4 regions of the Pseudomonas sp. TWP3-1 genome follow, and region 4 is predicted to be linked to each of the others. Evidence: predicted binding sites of a transcription regulator. Region 4 holds the regulator's gene; each other region holds the start of a gene.
What was found. Region 4 encodes FliA, which starts transcription of late flagellar genes. Its sites were predicted from a motif close to CTAAAGTTTNNNNNNNNNNNGCCGNTAA; they were not measured.
Positions count from the first base shown of each region.

Region 1: the regulator FliA is predicted to act here: its motif matches at 2,525-2,552, upstream of ACP7BN_RS26010 (methyl-accepting chemotaxis protein).
Region 2: the regulator FliA is predicted to act here: its motif matches at 1,946-1,973, upstream of ACP7BN_RS01035 (methyl-accepting chemotaxis protein).
Region 3: the regulator FliA is predicted to act here: its motif matches at 4,045-4,072, upstream of ACP7BN_RS27260 (methyl-accepting chemotaxis protein).

Region 1 is NZ_JAFCUQ010000027.1:53,756-59,159, reverse strand. It holds gene ACP7BN_RS26020 (NorM family multidrug efflux MATE transporter) at 1-1,395, opposite strand, end outside; gene ACP7BN_RS26015 (LysR substrate-binding domain-containing protein) at 1,554-2,474, shown strand; gene ACP7BN_RS26010 (methyl-accepting chemotaxis protein) at 2,662-4,638, shown strand; gene ACP7BN_RS26005 (phosphocholine cytidylyltransferase family protein) at 4,653-5,366, opposite strand; gene ACP7BN_RS26000 (gamma-glutamyl-gamma-aminobutyrate hydrolase family protein) at 5,389-5,404, opposite strand, start outside.
Region 2 is NZ_JAFCUQ010000001.1:230,202-235,605, reverse strand. It holds gene ACP7BN_RS01035 (methyl-accepting chemotaxis protein) at 1-1,879, opposite strand, end outside; gene ACP7BN_RS01030 (hypothetical protein) at 2,261-2,794, shown strand; gene ACP7BN_RS01025 (GNAT family N-acetyltransferase) at 2,842-3,780, opposite strand; gene ACP7BN_RS01020 (phenylacetate--CoA ligase family protein) at 3,768-5,069, opposite strand; gene ACP7BN_RS01015 (aldehyde dehydrogenase family protein) at 5,066-5,404, opposite strand, start outside.
Region 3 is NZ_JAFCUQ010000033.1:21,841-27,244, reverse strand. It holds gene ACP7BN_RS27280 (glycerophosphodiester phosphodiesterase) at 1-134, shown strand, start outside; gene ACP7BN_RS27275 (helix-turn-helix domain-containing protein) at 135-818, shown strand; gene ACP7BN_RS27270 (sterol desaturase family protein) at 820-1,698, opposite strand; gene ACP7BN_RS27265 (PepSY domain-containing protein) at 1,848-2,153, shown strand; gene ACP7BN_RS27260 (methyl-accepting chemotaxis protein) at 2,306-3,931, opposite strand; gene ACP7BN_RS27255 (transporter) at 4,207-5,229, shown strand.
Region 4 is NZ_JAFCUQ010000009.1:134,922-140,325, reverse strand. It holds gene ACP7BN_RS14670 (chemotaxis protein CheA) at 1-65, opposite strand, end outside; gene ACP7BN_RS14665 (protein phosphatase CheZ) at 120-908, opposite strand; gene ACP7BN_RS14660 (chemotaxis response regulator CheY) at 931-1,302, opposite strand; gene fliA (RNA polymerase sigma factor FliA) at 1,470-2,210, opposite strand; gene fleN (flagellar synthesis regulator FleN) at 2,207-3,037, opposite strand; gene flhF (flagellar biosynthesis protein FlhF) at 3,151-4,491, opposite strand; gene flhA (flagellar biosynthesis protein FlhA) at 4,503-5,404, opposite strand, start outside.

The DNA of each region.
Region 1 (5,404 bases), on a different contig from region 4:
GTCAGTCTGGGCAGCTGTGTACTGATGCGTAGCAGCAGGCTCGCGCCGAATCATCCGCTTCATCTTCCACTCGAATGCCAGCGTCAAACTCACCGCCGCACACGCCAGCCCCAGCGCCAGCCCCCACCAGACGCCCGTCGGCCCCCAGTGCAGATGGAACGCCATCAGCCACGCCGCCGGTGCGCCAATCAGCCAGTAACAACCGAGACCAACGAGGAACGTGGTCTTCGCATCCTTGAGTCCACGAATGGCGCCCATGGCGATCGTCTGCGTGCCATCGAACAGCTCAAACCACGCGGCGACTGCCAACAGGCTCACGGCCAGTTGAATCACCTCGGAAAATGCCGGGTCGTTGTGATCGAGGAATAAGCCGACCAATTGATTTGGCAACAGCCAGAACACCATCGCAAAGGCCAACATCACCACCGCACCGAATAGGATCCCGACCCGGCCGGACATCCGCGCATCATTGAGCTGCCCGGCGCCATAATGCTGGCCGATGCGCATGGTGATCGCGTACGACATCCCCGCCGGCACCATGAACGCTACCGAGACAATTTGCAGCGCAATCTGGTGCGCACCGAGCTGCGTGCTGCCCATGGTGCCCATGCACAGCGCCGCGAAAGCGAACAGGCCGACTTCCACCGCATAAGTGCCGCCGATCGGCAGGCCCAGACGCCACAGCTCTTTGAGGTATTGGCGGTTCGGCCGCGACAAGCCCTGACGCAACGGATAAGCGTCGTAGGCCGGATGCCGACGAATGTGCCAGGCCAGCGCCAGTGCCATGCAGTTGGCGACAATCGCCGTGACCAGGCCGATGCCCATCAAGCCGAGTTTCGGCAGGCCGAACATGCCGGTGATCAGCGCGTAATTCAGCAGAAAATTCGCGACCGTGCCCACCAGGCTGATAACCATCACTGGCGTCGCGCGGCCGATGGCGCTGGTGAACCCGCGCAGGGCCATGAAGCTCAGGTAGCCGGGCAGCGCGAACGGCAGCGCGATGAGAAATTGCCCGGCGGCGGTGACGTTGGTTTCGGTCTGGCCGAACAGCAGCAATACCGGTTCCAGGTTCCACAGCAGCAGACCGGCACCGAGCGCCATCAGCCACGCCAGCCACAAACCGGCCTGAGTCAGTTTGGCAGCGCCGACAATATCGCCGGCGCCCTGGCGAATCGACACCAACGTGCCGACCGCCGCAATCACGCCGATGCAGAAGATCGACACGAACGAATAAGTCGCCGCGCCCAGCCCTCCGCCGGCCAAGGCTTCGGGGCTGAGGCGGGCCATCATCAGGGTGTCGGTCAGCACCATCAACATGTGCGCCAACTGCGAGGCGATCAACGGCCCCGCCAGCCGCAAAATGGCCCAGAGTTCGGTACGCACAGGTCGCTGCATGGTCATCACATCCATTTAATCGAGGGGGCAAGAGACCGTCGATTCTCGGCCCTCAACAAGCTTTGCACAAAGGGATAAAAAGGATGGGTAGCATGATTAAAACTCATCCAGGCGTGATTCTGCTAAGTTGGCGAAATCCCGCAATTGGAGCCTGATCCATGTCCCGTCGACTTCCTCCCTTGTATGCCTTGCGCGCATTCGAAGCGGCGGCGCGGCACAGTTCGTTTACCCGCGCGGCTGAAGAGTTGTCGATCACCCAGAGCGCGGTCAGTCGGCACATTCGTACGCTGGAAGAGCATTTCGCCTGTCGGCTGTTTCACCGCAGCGGACGCAATCTGCAACTGACCGAGTCGGCGCGCATGCTGTTACCGGGTATCCGCGACGGCTTCACCGCGCTGGAAAGAGCCTGTAATACCCTGCGCGCCGAAGATGACATCCTGCGCATGAAAGCCCCCTCGACCCTGACCATGCGCTGGTTGCTGGCGCGCCTCAGTCGCTTCCGTCATCTGCAGCCGGGCAATGAGGTGCAACTGACCAGTGCCTGGATGGACATTGATTCGGTGGATTTCAACGACGAGCCATTCGATTGCGCAGTGCTGCTGAGCAACGGCCATTTCCCGCCGGACTGGGAGGCGAGTTATCTGTTCCCCGAAGAGCTGATTCCGGTCGGCGCACCCAATCTGCTCAACGATCAGCCGTGGGATGTGGCGCGGCTGGCCAGCGCCGAGCTGCTGCACCCGACCCCGGATCGTCGCGACTGGCGCAACTGGCTGCTGCGCATGGGTCTCGCTGATCAGGTGTCGCTCAAGGGCGGGCAGGTCTTCGATACCCTGGAGCTGGGCATGATTGCCGCCGCTCGCGGGTACGGCGTCTCCATGGGCGATTTGCTGATGGTCGCCGAGGATGTGGCGCAAGGCAGGTTGAGTTTGCCGTGGCCGACAGCGGTTGCCAGCGGGGAAAATTATTATCTGGTGTGGCCGAAAACCCGTCCGGGAGGTGAACGTTTGCGCCGCCTCAGCGACTTCCTGCAAGGCGAAGTGCGCGCCATGGCGCTGCCGGATGTCACGCGCTTGAGCTGAAACGTTCGAGCCTGCACAATGCCGGCCTTTCGCCATAACCGCGCTATCTACTCAAGTATTCGGGTTTTCCGCCGAATACGTGCAGGTGGGACCGACGTGCCGGTTTCGCGCTTCACCCCCCATTATTAGAATTTTCCGAGCAAGTGCCGCGATCAAGGAGGATCCGCAGCTCGGCCAGGAGCTGTCCATGTCTCAACCTCGTGCTCGGATCGCCTCGCAGCTGGGCCTCGCGCTCGCCGTGATACTGGCGATTGTCATCAGCGGCAGTACGGTGTTCGCCCTGCGTTCGCTGGATACCGCCAACCTCGCCACCCGTGAAGAGCACCTGGCCAGTGAGGCGCGCCTGCTGGCCGATCAGCTGAGCACCTTTCACGGCACGCTGCGTGAAAGCACCCAGCGTCTGAGCGGGTTGTTCGAGAAGCGCTTCAGCACGGGGCTGAGCATTCATCCGGATGAACCGGTGAACGTGGCCGGCACCCAGACTCCGGGTCTGCACCTGGGCAGCGAAGTGTTGAACAACAACTTCAAGGAAGTTGACGGCTTCAAGCAGATGACTGCCGGCGTCGCCACGTTGTTCGTGCGCAGCGGTGAAGACTTCGTGCGGGTCAGCACTTCGCTGACCAAGCAGGACGGCAGCCGCGCCATCGGCACCTTGCTTGACCACGCCCACCCGGCCTATGCGAAGTTGATGGCGGGCCAGAGCTACGTAGGCCGTGCCTTGCTGTTCGAACGCTCTTACATGACCCAATACACCCCGGTGCGCGACAGCGGCGGCAAGGTGATTGCGGTGCTGTTCGTCGGGTTCGATTACACCGACGCGCAGAACGCCCAGTTCGACAACCTCAAGCGCTTCCGCATCGGCCAGACCGGTTCGCTGGCGCTGCTTGATGAGCAGAACAAATGGTTGGTGCCGCCGGCCGGTGTACAGGCGCTGGATCAAGCGATTCCGGTGATCGGCGGCCTGGCAAAGAAACCGGGTAAAGGCGAATTCTGGAGCGACAAATCGGAAGACTTCTACAGCGTCGCCGTGCCCTTCGATGGCGGGCCGTGGTCGGTGGTGGCGAGCATGCCGAAAAGCGAAATCCGCGCCGTGACCTGGAGCGTCGGCATTCAACTGGCCATCGGCAGCCTGCTGGCGATGCTGATCGCGGTCGGTTCGGCGGTGTGGCTGTTGCGCAGCAAATTGCAGCCATTGGGCGATCTGGTGCGTCAGGCCGAAGCCTTGGGCGCCGGTGATCTGAGCGTGCGTCTGAACGTGTCGAGCAACGATGAGATCGGTCAGCTGTCGCGTGCTTTCAATCAGATGAGCCAGGCGCTGTCGACCATGGTCGAGCACATCCGTCGTGCTTCGGGCGAGGTCAACAGCCGTGCTCAGGCGCTGTCCGGTTTGTCCGGTGGTGCGTATGAAGGCATGGAGCAGCAGTCCGGCGAAATCACCAGCATGGCTGGCGCGGTTGAAGAGTTCTCCGCGACTTCGCTGGATATCGCCGACAACATGGGTGCGACCCAGCGTCTGGCCCAGGAAAATGCTCAGCAAACGCAGATCGGTCGCACCTCGATGGGCGAAGCGTCCTCGTCGCTGGAGCAGATTGCCGGCGCCCTGAATAGCACCGCCACCGTGATTAACACCCTCGGCCAGCGCTCGCAGGAAATCGGCGGAATCGTCGGTGTGATCACCTCGATTGCCGAACAGACCAACCTGCTGGCGCTCAACGCGGCGATCGAAGCAGCGCGTGCAGGCGAACAAGGTCGCGGCTTCGCCGTAGTGGCCGACGAAGTGCGCAACCTCGCTTCACGTACCCGTCAGGCGACGGATGAAATCTCCGGCATGATCCAGAGCATTCAGCAGGAAACCGGTAACGCCATCAGCACCATGGAACAAGGCAATTTGCTGATGCAGGAAGGCTTGTCGCGCAACGCCAACGTCGCTTCGGCACTGGCGCGTATCGATGAGCAAAGCCGTTCGGCCGGTGAGCAGTTTGCCGCGATCACCACCGCGACTCAGGAACAGAGCAGCACTGCGACTCTGCTCAGCAGCAACTTGCAGAGCATCGCCCTGGCCAACAGCGAGCAGCGTGAAGTGGTTTCCAATCTGGCGATTACCGCCAAGGAGCTGGAAAAACTGGCAGCAGATCTGCGCTCCGAGGTTGACCGCTTCCGTTGAAGCGGCGCGCCTGCTTACTGGTAGGCAGAGAGGTCTTCGCTGGAGTCGACCTCTCCCCATTCTCCCGTGTAAGGCACAGCTTCGATCGGCACTCGACCGGCATCGATGACCCGTTGCAGGGTGTTGGTCATGTGCATCTGGTCGCACTGGCTCGGGGTCAATTCGCTGCGTAGGCGAACCACTTCTGCCCAGCCCTCGGGCGTGAAGCGCAGCAGACCCATGTACTGGCCTTCGACTTCATCCACCGTTTGCGGTTTGTTGCCGATTTCCGCCAGCGTCTGGTCGCTGTTCAGACGGAACGTTTCGGCGTCCAGCAATGGATCGCCGAAACGTTGTGTCCACAATGCCAACCAGTTCGGGTCATAGGTCACGGCCAGCGATGCCTGGTTGGTCATCAACGACTGCACAGCCGTCGGGCTGTAGAAAATATCCGAATAACTCACGATGCACGGCTGCCCGGCAAGCCAGGCTTCGGCGCATGCCAGAGACGCGACCATGTTGGTTTCAGCCCAGCGTGGGTTATGAAATTCGCTCAGACCTTTGTCGGCCAGCAACGCGCGCTTGTAGCCTGTGACCACAGCGATTTCGCTGATGCCCGCCGCGCGCAGTGACTCCAACTGCCATTCGAGCAATGGTTTGCCGCGCAATTCGACCAGGCATTTCGGGCGTTCATCGGTGAGACTTTTCATGCGACTGCCACGGCCGGCAGCGAGAATAATGGCTTTCACAACAGGTCTGTTCCGTAAGTGATCAAGTGGGGTCGGAT
Region 2 (5,404 bases), on a different contig from region 4:
GGCGGATCTGCACCATGCTGCGGTTGATCTCTTCGGTCACCGCGCTTTGCTGTTCGGCAGCGGTAGCAATCTGTGTGCTCAGGCTGTTGATGTGGCTGACCGAACCGGCCATTTCGTCGAGGCCGGAATTGACCCGGGCGGTTGCGTCGGCGGCCGACTGGCAACTGACCTGAGTGTTTTCCATGGCGCTGACCGACGAACTCACGCCTTGGGTCAGGCGGGTCAACATCTCGTTGATTTCCGAGGTGCTGGCCTGGGTGCGGGCGGCGAGGGCGCGTACTTCGTCAGCTACCACTGCGAAGCCGCGACCCTGCTCGCCAGCGCGGGCCGCTTCGATGGCGGCGTTCAGCGCCAGCAGGTTGGTCTGACCGGCGATGGCGCCGATCACGCCAAGGATTTCGGTGATGCGCTGTGCGTCCTGCTGCATGCTCTCGACTTTGCGCGTGGCGCTGGCGACTTCGTCGATCAAGGCCACGACGCTGTTGGAGGCCTCGCCGACGACGACCCGCGAGCGGTCGGCGTTTTCGTTGGCGCGCTGGGTGAAGGCTGCGGTTTCGGCGGCGTTCTGCGCAACGCTTTCGGCGGTCGAACTCATTTCGGTGATGGCGGTGACGGTCTGGTCGGTTTCCGAGGCGTGGCGCAGCAGGATCTGGCTGGTGTGCGCCGAGGTGCGTTGCAGATCATCAAGGCCGGACGCCATCGCGCCGGTGGCCTGGGTGACTTCGCCGATCATGTTTTGCAGGTAAACGATGAAGGTGTTGACCGAGTGGCCAATGGCGCCCAGTTCGTCTTCGGCGCGAATGGTTATGCGTCGGGTCAGGTCGGCGTCGCCGCTGGACAGCAGATCGATGTTGGCTTTGAGGGCTTTCATGCGCTGCACCAGTTGGCGGATCGCATAGAGCTGCAACAGCACCAGCAGGATCACCATCGGAATCTGCAACAGACTCAGCGTGCTCAGTACGTCATCGCGCTGAGCGGTGATCAGGCGGGTCGGCAGGGCGGTGGCGAGGAACCACGGCGTGCCTTCGATCGGACGCATGAAGAAGGTGCTGGCTTCGCCGTTATTGTCGAATTCGACACGCTGCGCCTGATCGCGTTTTTGCAGTCCGGCCTTGACCTGGCTGGCGAAGGTCGAACTGGCGGCGAGTTCGCTGATGTTTTTCAGGACGATCGGGCCGCTGATGCGCGAGCTATTACTGATGACCTTGCCGTCGGCTTCGACGATGAGCATTTCGGCACTCAGGTCTTTTTCCTTGCGCGCCACCAGGTCGTTGAAGAAGCCCAACGTAACGTCGATGGTCGACACGCCCCAGGTGCTGCCGTTTTTCTGGATGGCCATGGCGCAGTTGGTGCGCGGTTCGGCACTGGCGTCGTCTTTATAGGCTGCGGCCCATGCGCACTGACCGCGCGGGGTCTGCATGCCGCCCTTGTACCAGCTCTGATCGTAATAGTTGGGTGCCGCGTCGCTGTTCCAGAAGGTGTTGACTGCCAGTTTGCCCGAGGCATCGCGGTGCCAGAACGTGCTGAATTTGTTGCGCCCGGCTTCGCGCTGTCCCGGCAACGGCCAGATCCCGCCACCGAACACCTTCAACTCGCCGTACTGATCCACCAGCCCCGGCAGCACCGTGTCGATGGCTGCGCTGTCGAGCAGCGGAATAGTCTGGGTGATGCTGCGCTGCTGCGACTGCACCTTGTTCAGTTCGCCCTGAATCTGCTCGGCGACCTCGGCAATACGATTGAGCACCACTTGCTCTTCGGTGTGGCGCAGCTTGGGCGCAACCAGTTGGCTGATGCCAACCACCGTCAGCACCGACAACAGCAAGATGAACAGAACCAGAAACAGCGTATAGCGAGCCTGAATAGTGCGGAATGCGGGCATGGAGACCGGTCCTTGAGCAGGGATTCTTATTATCGGCGGAGAGAAAACAGCGCGGGGTTCTACTACTTATCGTCGTGGCGCAAAGAAGCTTGAGGTACTCGAGTACTAAAAAGTGCTTTGAAGACCAGTGGCAGGTATCGAGATCGATACATGAAGACTAACCAGACGGTTCATTAGTCTTAAAGCTGCAATCTGGTGATCAGGCCAGAGCCGACAAAAGTCAATGATTGCTAGGGGAGGCTGGTTTGTGTCCGGAATGTACAAGATTTGTAAAAAATATGAGAAAAGAGTTGGATCCATCTGTTCATCGACCGATACTCGCCGCAATTTGCAGTCGATCAATAAGGAAATACCCATGTCTTTCTCGCAAGGAACCCGCTCATGACGATCGGCCTTACTGGAACCTGGCAACCCAAGGCAGGTTTGCTGGTGCGCGATACTTCGGTTTCCGGCAAACCGGTGTCGCAAAACCTCAAGGTCAAGCAGATGCTGGCCCTGGTCGGTAACGATCCAACAGCGATCAACACCGCGGAGATGGACAAGCAGGGGTTGCACAAGGCAATCAGGGGTTTTGATCCGGAAAACGTTTCGACCAAACAGATGGGCAAATTGAGTGAGATGCTGCGCAGCCGCGGCCTGATCTCCGAGATCACGTCGATCAACCTGTTCAATGCCGGTGACAAGTTCGATCGCTTCGGCGTGCCGAAGGACATCGACGCCAAGTTCAACGCGCTGGAGTATTTCGCCACGCAACTGGACAACATCCAGAGCAACAATATCCAGGGCAACAAGTACGCCAACGCGTTGATCCCCGAGTATAAAAAAGCCATTTATGTGCTGCAGAACCTGAAGACCTACGGCCAGGGTGGCGAGCGCCTTCCGCCTACCGACAAGGGCGTCAGCGCCAAGGCCTGATGCTGGTTTGTGGCCCGTCCGATGACGGAACGGGCCTTGTCCTCCGATCAGCTTCCTTCAAACCGCGTGTTTTCCACAGATGATGACTGGATGCCCATCCGGTCATGCAGATCCTGCATGTGCGTACAGCGCAGCGCCATCGGCCGTGGTTGATAGCCGCGATGAAACAACGCCAGCCATCCTCCCCCCCTGTCGTCGGGCGCCAGTCCGGTGAACACGAACCCCATGTTCGATAGCGTGTGTTCTGCGGTGTCGAAACCTTGTGCCAACCTGAGCCGGATCGAGATCATCCAGTGCGCGGGCAGACGCTCTAGCTGCGTCAGCAGACTGGCGTCCAGCTCCTTGAACGTCCCGTCGTAACGGTCGGCATTCTGTTCGAGATGCACCGGGGCACCGATCCATGGTGACGCGGTCGGCTGCGTCCCGAATACTGCGCATTGGCGCAGCATGAAATCGCGACACGCCACGGGCCAGGCCAACGCCGGAATTGCGCGTTGATAACCGTCGATGGGTTGATAACCGATGAGCAGCGTCACCGGCTCCGACTCGCCATACGGAGATCGGGCGTAGTCAGGCAAAACGCCGATGTTGTGAAAGCCGAGGCGGGCAGCCATGCGTTGCGTGTAGTCATGGTGGGTGACCTGCTTGATCGTCACGCCTTGACAGCCCAGCGCCTGGGCGTGAATCAACAGGTGCTGTGACAGCCGGGTAGCGATGCTCTGGCCGCGGGTATCCGGGTCAACCACGGTCAATGCCAGTTCAGCGATACATGACCCTTTGGCGCGCACGAGTGTGGCATGCCCCAGCATCTGATCATCGGCCACCGCCACCAGTGAGTGCCAGCGACCCGCCGCGTGGTTCTGGTTGATCATGCATGGCAGGTAGACCTGAGGTTGCACGTAACAGTCGCCATAAACCTTGCGAAACAAATCGGTAACGGCCGAAGCGTCGCTCTTGCGGAAGCTTCTCAGAATCACGCTTTGCATGATGAAAGCTCCTGAGGCGAACTGTCGTACTCGCGCAGATCGATTACCTGGCGGTGCTTGCCCGAACGCGGATGGCGTGACAGCGCATCGACCGGGCAGCACTGCGTGTGCAAATCGAGGAGCTGATCGGCGCGCAGTTGGTCAATCAGTGGGTAGTGTTCGATCAACGCCTGGCGCAGTGCGCGATTGGCCTCGGCAGGTGTAAGCGTGGTGCCGACCGGCGCCCATTTCACGCTCAGCACATCTTTGCGCCCGGTCTGCTCGATGACCAATTGCCAGTCGACACTGCCAGTGCAGCGTTGCACGAGCTCGCCAAGCGTGCGGGTCAGCAGCGTCAATATGCCCACGCGCACACGCTGGCTGTCAGCGCTGCGGCCCATCAACGCGAATTTGCGCATGGGCGTCGCGCAAGGCTCGCGCCAGCAGGCCCGATCACCCACCGGGTAGCGGATCATTGGCATCAGGCGCCGCGTGAGGTTGGTCGTCACCAGCATGCCGATGCGATCACATTCAGTAATCACTTCGCCGGTGTGCTCGTCGATGATCTCCAGAACGCTGTGGCCATCCGGCGTTCGGTGTTCACCCAGGATGCAATCAAGATGACTGGCGCCGAGGAACCCGGCGTCGACGCTGGCGTAGCCCATCGAGGCAACGCGCACGTTGGGGAAGACCCGGCCGAGCAATTGCAGTTGCGCGGGGAACAGGCTTTCGCCGCCGTAGAGCAGGGTTTCAACGCCGTACAGCGTCTGGTCGTGTTGATCCAGCCACGCAGCGAATGTCAGTAGCTGTGCAGGTACGCCGGCCAACACATTGATCCGTTGCTGCGCAATCGCTTCGGCCAGAACTGCGGGCTCGACCATGCCGGTAAACGGAAATTCGACGACCCCCGGCCCTGCGTGTGCCAAGGCATCATGCACAAATATGAAACTGGCATACAGGTCGCCTACAAAGAACAGGTTCGCCACGCGGTCGCCTGCATTCAGTTGCTGCGCAAGACTGTTGCCGAAGTCTTGCACCAGCATTCGCCATTCTTCCCGGTCGAATACCGAAAACCGGCCTTCGCCGGTGGTGCCTCCGGTTTTGTAGATCAGTGCGTTGCTTACCGCGCAACTCAGCACTGGCCACTGGTCCAGATCATGGCTGTCTTTCCAATAGGCAACCGGGTCGACGATCGGCAGTTCGCTGAGCAAACGTATGTGTTCGGGTACGCCGGTGAAATGCTCGCGGTAAAAACTTGAATGCTCACGCGCGAAAGCGACCAGCTCGTTCAGTTCAATGAAGTCGTTCATGACGTTTGCTCCAGAGCGACCGTGCGAGTGGCGGGTGCAGATCGCGGCGGGCGCCGGTTATCGATCACCAGCGGTGTCTTGCCGCTGTGGGTATTTCGCGCGAATTGCCCTTCGTCGCAGACTTCAGCGTCCACGCGCAGCAACCCGGTCTGAATCACCGTGGCCAGTGTCGGGTAGTTCAGCAGTCGCGCATGCACCTCGTCTGGCGCTGTTGCGCTGCGCAACAGCATGCGTTCGAGTCCGTCATCCGCGTGATCCAGCACCAACTGAAACGGTGTTTGCAGGTGCTGCGCCAGTTCCGTCAGAGAGATGAAGTCCGTGCCGATGCGCAGCAG
Region 3 (5,404 bases), on a different contig from region 4:
CGGTGGACTTCCAGAAGGTCATGGACGCTGGCGTTGACGGTATCTTCACCAACCGCGCCAGCGAGCTGTTGAAGTTCTATAAACGCCCGGCGGCGGCCAGTGTTGATCAGGTGTTGAAGAACAACGGTTTCTAAGTGGCACCCGACACCGCGTGGACAGGCCGCCTCTGGCTGGGGCACGACTATGGCTTGATCCACGGGGTGTCGGGGCGCACTGCGCCCCACTCGCATTACGCCCACCAGATCATTCTTGCGCCTGAGCGGCCGGTAACGGTTGTGCTTGAGGGTGAGCCTGTCACCTCGTCTCGCCTGATGATTGCGTCGCAAACCCGCCATGCGATTGTTGATGCGCCGGACCCGTTGTTTACCGTGTACGCCGAGCCGTTGCTGTTTGACGTTGAAGCATTACGCGCGGCGTTGTTTAACAGCCAACTGTCGCTCGCTGCTCTAGAGCAAGCTGTGCGGCACTGCCCGCGTCGCCCACTCAGCGATCCACGGATCGAACGCGCACTTGCGGCCATCGATACCTCACTGTCAGGCAAAGTCGCGGCAAACGCCGTGGCCGCTACGGCACATTTGTCAGTCAGCCAGTTGCAACGCTTGTTCGTCAGCCAGGTCGGTCTGCCGGTGCGCAGGCTGGTTTTGTGGCGGCGCCTGCGGTTGGCGATAACGGCGATCCTCGCCGGCAGCGCGGTGACCGACGCCGCCCACGCTGCCGGGTTTGCCGACTCGGCGCACTTCTCGCGCAGTCTGAAAAAACTCTTCGGCGTCACCGCCCGTCAGGCGTTGCAGCATATCGAAGTGCGCTTGCTCGACTGACTCAACGGCGCAAGCCTTCCGGCACAGTCGGCTCCTTGCCGAGCCTCACCGCGGTGAACGGGTCCACGATCTGCGCTACATAATCCCGTGGAAAATCAGCTCGACTGCCAATCCCCAGATCGCCCTCGCGAATGCGGTAATCCTCGGTATAAAACGCCGTGCCCAGCAGCCAGTCCCACAGGTTAAAGAACAGCCCGAAATTGACGTCGCCAGCGCGCCCATACTTCATATGATGAAAGCGATGCAGCGGCGCCCAGGCGAAAATCCAGCGCAACGGGCCCAGGCGCATGTCGACATTTGAATGTTGCAGCAACAGTTGGATAGCGATGGCGAACGCCAGCAACACCGCCACATTCGACGGAATCCCCAGCAGCACCAATGGCAACAAACCTGCCGAAGCCTCCAGCAGTTGATGCAATGGATGTTTCATCAAACCGTTGAATCCGTAGAGTCGTTCAACGCTGTGATGCACCGCGTGTAACCGCCACAACCACGGCAGGCGATGGCTGGCGTAATGCATCAGGCTCACACCGGCATCAGCGATGAAAATCGCCAGCAGCAATTGCAGCCACAGCGGCCAGCCCGACGGCCATGCACCGTCAATCGCCAGCAACGCCACCAGCCCCGGCAGCGCCAGCAGGCCAACGGCGTTCAACGTTTCGTTGACCAGCGCATGCAGGATGTCGCGGCGGCGATCCCCGGCCGGGTGATTCCAGTTCGATTCGTAAGGCAAATAATGTTCAGCCGCGAACGACAGCAACAACGCCAATAGAAACAGCGGCAACAACCACAGCGTCGCGACGCCTGACAATACAAGCGCTGCCCCGATAAAGCCGCCCCAGAACAACGGCGCGTACAACCGCGCAAAGATGCGTTTCATGTCGACCTCCATAGATTGAAGGTCAAGCATGCAAGCCTGCCGAAAACGCCGATTGAACAAACAACGCAAGTTTTAAGGATGAGTTAAGTTGCGCTGGTTAACCTGAGGCCACTTAAACGAATCAACCAAATCAACCAAAGGAATAACCGATGAAAACTTTGACTGCCCTGTTTACCGCTGCTGCCCTGACCCTTACCGCTGGCCTGGCTCAGGCTGACGTTCGCGTCGATCAGATCCCGCAACTGGTCAAGGAAGGCAAGATCAAATCGCTGGAGTCGATGAACGCCGAAGCACTGAAACTGCACCCAGGTGCAACGATCACCGACACCGATCTGGACAATCACTTCAACGGCTACGAGTACGAAGTTGAGCTGAAGACCGCTGATGGCAAAGAGTTCGACGTTGATTTCGACGCGACCACCGGCAAAGTTCTGAGCGACAAGCAAGACACCTGATAAACCGGGTCATCGAGCCGCACGATTGCAAAATCGTGCGGCTTTTTTGTGTCTGGCGTTTGTCGGCCGACCCCGGTACCTGTGGGAGCTGGCTTGCCAGCGATGGCGGCATGTCAGTCAGTGCACAGGTCACTGACTGATCGCGCCGAATGTCAGGCGCTCAGACGCGCGGTGACTTCGTTCAAACGCCCCGACAGTCCATGCAGGTTCTGACTAGCGCTTTCGGTGCGTTGCACGTTGTCGAGGTTGGTGCTGGCGATCGAGGTGATCTCGGTCAGGTTGCGCGAGATGTCTTCGGCGACCGAGGTCTGCTCTTCGGCGGCGGTGGCGATCTGGCGGTTCATGTCGCGAATGGCTTCCACTGCTTGGGTGATGCGCTCCAGCATCGCGCCGGCTTGCGTCACTTGCTCGACGCTTTCATCGCTTTTCGACTGGCCGCTTTCGATGGCTTGTGCAGCATCCACCGCGCCGGTCTGCACGCTCTGGATAATCTGGTTGATCTCGATAATCGACGCCGCCGTACGTTGCGCCAAACTGCGCACTTCATCGGCAACCACCGCAAATCCACGTCCGGCCTCGCCAGCACGCGCCGCTTCAATCGCGGCGTTGAGCGCCAGCAGGTTGGTCTGCTCAGCAATGCCACGAATCACTTCCAGCACCTTGCCGATGCGGCCGCTGTCGGCTTCGAGACGACGGATCACCGAGGCGGTGTTAGCGATTTCACCGCGCATCTGCGTGATTGTGTGAATGGTGCCCTGCATGACTTTTTCACCCTGCTGGGCGGACTGGTCGGCATCGTCGGCAGCCCGTGCTGCATCAGCGGCGTGACGCGCGACTTCCTGGGCGGTGGCGGACATTTCGTTCATTGCCGTAGCCACTTGATCGGTGCGGTTGAACTGCTCGTTGGTGCCGCCAGCCATCAGCGTGGCAATGGAGTTCAGCTCGCCGCTGGCGCTGTCCAGATCCTGGGCGCTGCGTTGCAGGTGGCTGAACGTTTCAGCGAGGAAATCACGCAGGGTATTGGCCGCAGCGGCCAGATTACCCAGCTCATCCTGACGGGTGCTGACCACACGTTCGCCAAAACGCCCCTGGCTCAACTGGCTGACGTAGTCGATCAGTTTGCGAATCGGCTCGACCAGGTTGCGGTTGACCAGCCACAGGCTGAACACGCCAATTACAACGCCCGACGCGAGCATCACCAGCAAACCCAGCCACACAGTGCGGTCGGCGCTGGCGCTGATCTGCGCCGATTGCTCGACGCCCTCTTTACGCAGCTCGGAAACCAGTGCGCTCATCTGATCGCTGGTGGCGCGGTCGACACCTTTGACGGCAACGTCGCCGGCAGTCGGATCGGCACCGGCAGCCACGTAGGCATCGCGGCCCTTCTGATACGCCGTGCCCAGTTGACGGTGTTCTTCGCGCAGTCGTTCGATGCGGGTTTTCAGCGCAGGCTCGATGCCCTTCTGGTTGGCCAGCTCACCGAGAATCCCTTGCACATCACGTTGGCGGTCTTCGAACTGGCTCCAGTATTTCGCCAGGTCCGCGGGTTGCTTGCCGCGCAGCAAAACGTTTTTCCATTCCTGCACCTGCACCTTGAATTGCAGGTTGGCTTCGTCGATCAGTTGCGAGGTGCGCAAGGGCCCTTCGATCAACTGGCCGTAACTCTGCACGCCGTTGGACAGGAAGTGGAAACAGGCCAGCGCGATCAACAGGATCGCCAGCAGGCTGCCGCTCAACAGGGCAAGAATTTGCCCCTTCAGGGATTTTTGTACCGACATCGCAGCTACTCATGACAGGGATGAGGCACGTCCGACAAGACGTGAATTGTGGCCGGACATCCATGTCGGCGAACCGTGGCTCATGGCCAAAGGCGCGCAAGCTAACTCAGCTGTAATCGGCGCACCAGAGCGCTTCTTGAAAAATTTCCGACGACTGGCAAGCCATTGATTTGGCGTCATTTGACTGTCACCAAATCGTCATGAACCGGCGCGATGATGCGGCTCAGGTGAATCTGCAAATCCCGCGACAGACGCCCTCCTCGCAGCGAGCCTTCATGAACCACAGCCTCGACCTGAGTCACCGCGATCCAGACCTGTTCGGCCTGCTTTACGGCTTTCAATTTCGCCCCGGTGAACGCGGCCGCGAGGTGGATTCCGCGACCGCTCTGCGTTGCCTGCAAGACGACACCGATGGCGATGAATTCCTCTGGCTGCATCTGAATCTGGCGCACGCCGCGTGCGAACGCTGGATGAAAAGTCATCTGCAATTGCCCGAGGAGTTTTTCGAAGCGCTGCATGAAGGCTCGCGCTCGACGCGCATCGAGCATGTCGATTCGGCGCTGCTGGCGGTGGTCAACGACGTGGTGTTCAACCTGAGCAGCATGGTTTCGTCTGACGTATCGACGTTGTGGGTGTGCGTGCGCAGCAAGCTGATTGTCAGCGCGCGTCTGCAACCGTTGCACTCGGTGGACAAGTTGCGCTCGTCGGTCAAGGCCGGCGAATGCTTTCGCTCACCACTGGAGCTGCTGGTGCATCTGCTGCGCGATCAGGGCGAAGTACTGACGCAGATCGTGCGCAAGACCAGCCTCAGCGTCGATCAGATCGAAGACGAACTGCTCTCCTCGCGCCTATCGACCAACCGCGCCGAACTTGGTGCCAACCGGCGGGTGCTGGTGCGTTTGCAACGCTTGCTGGCGCTGGAACCCGGCTCGTTGCTGCGCCTGCTCAATCGCCCTCCTCCATGGCTGCAGAAGGAAGACGTCAAGGAGTTGCGCAAATCCACCGAGGAGTTCGCGCTGATCATCAACGACCTGACCGCGCTCGGCGAGCGGATCAAGCTGTTGCAGGAAGAGATCGCCGCCAACCTCAACGAACAGAGCAACCGCACGCTGTTCACCCTGACCGTGGTCACGGTGCTGGCGCTGCCGATCAACATCATTGCCGGTTTTTTCGGGATGAATGTGGGGGGCGTGCCGTTGTCGCAGGATGAGCATGGGTTCTGGATTCTGGTTGCGCTGGTGGCGACGTTTACCGTGATTGCCGGGCGTTGGGCCTTCCGCAAACGCCGGGATTATTAAGATCCCTGTGGCGAGGGAGCTTGCTCCCGCTGGGGTGCGAAGCGCCCCCCAAAACCAATCACCGCGATTTATCAGACAGAATGTAATCTGCCGCATTACGACTGCTGCGCAGCCGAACGGGAGCAAGCTCCCTCGCCACAGGGGATCTTTGCGCCGCCAGACCAGTTGCGGGGCT
Region 4 (5,404 bases):
TCAAGAATCTCGCCGGCCTCAACCAGGAAATCCTGAAGGATCTCTTCATCGGCGCCGAAGCTCATTAATGGGGTGCTCCTACAGGTCTAAAAACCCAAAAAACCTAAAATTCAAAAACTCTAGAATCCGAGGCTGGATAACAAATCGTCCACATCGTCCTGACCGGACACAACGTCTTCTCGTTTATCGGCATGAATCTGCGGACCTTCACCCTGCGAGAGATGTTTTTGTGGATCTTTTTCAGCGAGCATCGCCGCACGGTCATGTTCGATGCCCGCAAAGCGGTCAACCTGACTGGCCATGAGTACGAGTTTGAGCAGATTGCTTTCGACTTCGGTGACCAGTTGGGTCACGCGCTTGATCACCTGACCGGTCAGGTCCTGGTAATCCTGAGCCAGCAGAATGTCGTTGAGGTTGCTCGACACCGCACGGTTGTCCGTGCCGCTGCGTGCCAGAAAACCGTCAACCCGACGCGCCAGCTCGCGGAACTCTTCAGCCCCGACTTCGCGACGCATGAAGCGGCCCCAGTCGGCGCTCAGGCTCTGGGCTTCATCAGCCAGGCCGTTGACCAGCGGGGTGGCGCTTTCCACCAGATCCATGGTGCGGTTGGCCGCGGCTTCAGTGAGCTTGACCACATAGCCCAGACGCTCGGTTGCGTCGGTGATTTGCGACACTTCCTCGGCCTGCGGCATGTTCGGGTCAATCTGGAAATTGACGATCGCACTGTGCAGTTCACGTGTGAGCTTGCCAACTTCCTGGTACAGGCCACGGTCACGGGTCTGATTGAGCTCATGGATCAGTTGCACAGCGTCGCCGAACTTGCCCTTTTCAAGGCTTTCGACCAATTCGACCGCGTGTTTTTTCAGGGTCGATTCAAAATCGCCCTGTGAAGATTCGTTGTTGTCCATAGCTCCCCCGTGGCGCAGTTTCTCAACCGATGCGTTCGAAAATCTTCTCGATCTTGTCTTTCAACGCCTGGGCCGTGAAGGGTTTCACCACATAGCCGTTAACACCGGCCTGGGCTGCTTCGATGATCTGTTCGCGCTTGGCTTCAGCGGTCACCATCAGCACTGGCAAGTGCTTGAGTTTTTCATCGGCGCGCACGTGGCGCAGCAGGTCGATACCGGTCATGCCCGGCATGTTCCAGTCTGTTACCAGAAAGTCGATGCTGCCGCTGTTGAGAACCGGAATGGCGGTGATGCCATCGTCAGCCTCGACCGTGTTGGTGAACCCAAGGTCACGCAACAGGTTTTTGATGATCCGCCGCATCGTTGAGAAGTCATCAACGATGAGGATTTTCATGTCTTTGTTCAATTCGACCTCCAAGCAGTCTTAAACGCGCCCAGCACCTGGACGCGCCATTTCAATCATTCCGGCAAAGCACTCGATGACTGTCTGGAGCACAACAGAGCAAGACCGGTGCCGTTCACCACCGCACCAGCCTCCTCTACAGTGTCCCCACACTGTCTTCAGCGCGCTCGCCACTCCCCCAAACGCCCCCGCAAACGGGCCGCGCACTGGCTGTGTAACTGGCTGACCCGCGATTCGCTGACGCCAAGGACTTCACCGATTTCCTTGAGGTTCAGCTCTTCGTCGTAGTACAGCGCCAACACCAGTCGCTCACGCTCCGGCAAATTGGCAATCGCGTCCGCCAGCGCGGCCTGGAAGCGCTCATCTTCCAGATCGCGCGACGGCTCAAGATGAGCACTCGCGCCGTCCTCGTGCAGCCCTTCATGTTCGCCGTCCTGTAGCAGGTCGTCGAAACTGAACAGGCGGCTGCCCAAGGTATCGTTCAAAATCCCGTAATAATCGTCGAGACTCAATTGGAGTTCGGCCGCAACTTCGTGATCTTTAGCGTCACGGCCGGTTTTAGCTTCAATCGAGCGAATTGCGTCGCTGACCATACGGGTATTGCGGTGAACCGAGCGTGGAGCCCAGTCCCCTTTGCGCACTTCATCGAGCATGGCGCCGCGGATCCGGATGCCCGCGTACGTTTCGAAACTGGCGCCTTTGCTGGCGTCGTATTTGGTCGAGACTTCCAGCAGACCGATCATCCCGGCCTGAATCAGATCTTCGACCTGCACACTGGCCGGCAAGCGTGCCAGCAAGTGGTAGGCGATGCGTTTGACCAGTGGCGCGTAACGCTCGATCAACTCGTACTGCGCGTCACGTGCCGACTTCTTGTAGAAATTCATACCGCTGGCGGTCATAGAACAGGCCCTGCCGTTTGCTGCACGAGGCGCTCGACGAAAAATTCCAGATGCCCACGCGGGTTGGCCGGCAGCGGCCAGGTATCGACCTTCTGTGCGATTGCCTTGAACGCCAGCGCGCACTTGGAACGCGGGAAGGCTTCATAGACCGCACGCTGCTTCTGCACCGCTTTACGCACACTTTCGTCGTAAGGCACGGCGCCGACGTATTGTAGGGCGACATCGAGAAAGCGATCCGTGACCTTGGTCAACTTGGCGAACAGATTGCGCCCTTCCTGCGGGCTCTGCGCCATGTTGGCGAGGACGCGGAAGCGGTTCATGCCGTAATCGCGGTTGAGCAACTTGATCAGCGCGTAGGCGTCAGTGATCGAAGTCGGCTCGTCGCAGACCACCAGCAACACTTCCTGCGCTGCGCGCACGAAACTGACTACCGAGTCACCAATACCCGCAGCGGTGTCGATCACCAGTACGTCGAGATTGTCGCCGATGTCGCTGAATGCCTGAATCAGACCGGCATGTTGCGCCGGGCTCAGGTGCACCATGCTCTGAGTGCCGGAGGCGGCCGGCACGATGCGAATCCCGCCGGGGCCTTGCAACAACACGTCGCGCAGCTCGCAGCGGCCTTCGATCACGTCGGCCAACGTGCGTTTGGGCGTGAGGCCCAGCAGAACGTCGACGTTCGCCAGCCCCAGGTCAGCGTCCAGCAGCATGACCCGACGGCCAAGTTCTGCCAGCGCCAGGGACAAGTTCACTGAAACGTTAGTCTTGCCGACGCCACCTTTGCCGCCGGTCACCGCGATCACCTGTACGGGATGCATGCTGCCCATGTTATTTCTTTACCTTGTCTTGCATAGACGGAGGCCACATTACTGGCTGCGCGTTCACAACCGGAACAATGCGTGGCAGACCACCGATGTAGGTACAAAAACTGTTCATTACCTCAGCCAACCTGCTTGGTCGGACTGTGGTAGATATCAGCGAACATGTCGGCCATGGCTTCTTCGCTGGGTTCTTCCTGCATTTGCACGCTGACGGCGCGACTGACCAATTGATGACGGCGCGGCAGATGCAAATCATCCGGAATCCGTGGGCCGTCGGTCAGGTACGCGACCGGCAATTCATGACTGATCGCCAGGCTCAACACTTCGCCAAGGCTGGCCGTTTCATCCAGTTTAGTCAGGATGCAGCCGGCAAGCCCGCAACGCTTGTAACTGTGATAAGCGGCGGTTAGAACCTGTTTCTGGCTGGTGGTTGCCAATACCAGATAATTTTTTGAGCGAATGCCACGCCCGGCCAGACTTTCGAGCTGCATGCGCAGTGCCGGATCGCTGGCTTGCAGGCCGGCGGTATCGATCAGCACCACGCGTTTGCGCAGCAGTGGATCCAGCGCCTGCACCAGCGATTGGCCCGGGTCGACGTGAGTCACCGAGACGTTGAGGATGCGACCCAAGGTCTTGAGCTGCTCCTGCGCGCCGATGCGGAAACTGTCCATGCTCACCAGCGCGATGTTCTGCGCGCCGTACTTGAGCACGTAGCGTGCGGCGAGTTTGGCCAGGGTGGTGGTCTTGCCCATGCCGGCAGGGCCGACCATGGCAATCACGCCGCCCTCTTCCAGTGGCTCGACTTCCGGGGTGGCGATCATCCGCGCCAGGTGCGCGAGCAACATGCGCCAGGCCTGACGGGGTTCTTCAATTTCGGTGGTCAGCGCCAGCAGATCGCGCGACAACGGGCCGGACAGGCCGATGCGTTGCAGACGACGATACAGATTGGCCTGCGCCGGACGGCTGCCTTGCAGCTGATTCCAGGCCAGCGTGCCGAGTTGCACTTCCATCAGCTCGCGCAGACTGTTCAGTTCGAAACGCATCGAGTCCAGAGCACGCGGGTCGATACCGCCGGAGGCTTGCGCAGGTGCTGGAGCAGGACGTGCCGGAGCGGCGTAAGTCGGCTCGCTCAACGGCTCGGCAGCAGTCAGCGGCAGGCCAGCGGTCAACGGCAGCCCGGAAAACAATTGTTGATTGGTGTTGCCGTCGGCTTCGCCACGCAGGCTCAGCTCGGCCTGGGCGGTGACGATGCGCGACTGGGTCTTGCGCAGCTCATCTTCGAGTTCCATGTTCGGAACACGCGGAGCCAGCGCCGACAATTTGTAATCGAGCGCGGCCGTCAGCTCGACACCGCCGGCAATGCGGCGGTTGCCAATGATGGCGGCATCAGCGCCCAGCTCATCACGAACCAGCTTCATGGCCTGACGCATATCGGCGGCGAAAAAACGCTTAACTTGCATGTACCACTACCTCAGCCGTTGGGCCCTACTGTCGCAACGATCGTCACTTGCTTGTTATCCGGTATTTCCTGGTAGGCCAGCACGTGCAGTCCAGGGACTGCCAGGCGACCAAAGCGCGAGAGCATCGCGCGCACCGGGCCTGCTACCAGCAGGATAACCGGCTGACCTTGCATTTCCTGACGCTGCGCCGCTTCGATCAACGAACGCTGCAGCTTCTCGGCCATGCTCGGCTCCAGCAGAACGCCCTCTTCCGAGCCTTGTCCCGCCTTCTGCAGACTATTGAGCAATATCTGTTCCAACCTTGGCTCCAGCGTGATAACTGGCAGCTCGGACTCAGTCCCTACAATGCTTTGGACGATGGCACGCGAAACGCCGACCCGCACCGCAGCCACCAGCGCGGCGGTATCTTGACTCTTGGCGGCGTTGTTGGCGATGGCTTCGGCGATGCTGCGAATGTCGCGCACCGGCACATGTTCGGCCAACAGCGCTTGCAGCACCTTGAGCAACTGCGACAGCGAAACCACGCCCGGCACCAGCTCTTCCGCCAGTTTAGGCGAGCTTTTGGCCAGCAATTGCATGAGTTGCTGCACTTCTTCGTGGCCAATCAGCTCACTGGAGTGCTTGTACAGAATCTGGTTCAAGTGCGTCGCCACTACCGTACTGGCGTCCACCACGGTGTAGCCAAGCGATTGCGCCTGTGCGCGCTGGCTGATTTCAATCCACACCGCCTCCAGGCCAAAAGCCGGATCTTTGGCGGTTATGCCGTTGAGGCTGCCGTAGACCTGACCGGGGTTGATCGCCAGTTCGCGATCCGGGTAGATCTCGGCTTCGGCGAGGATCACGCCCATCAAGGTGAGGCGATAGGCACTCGGCGCCAGATCGAGGTTGTCACGGATATGCACAGTCGGCATCA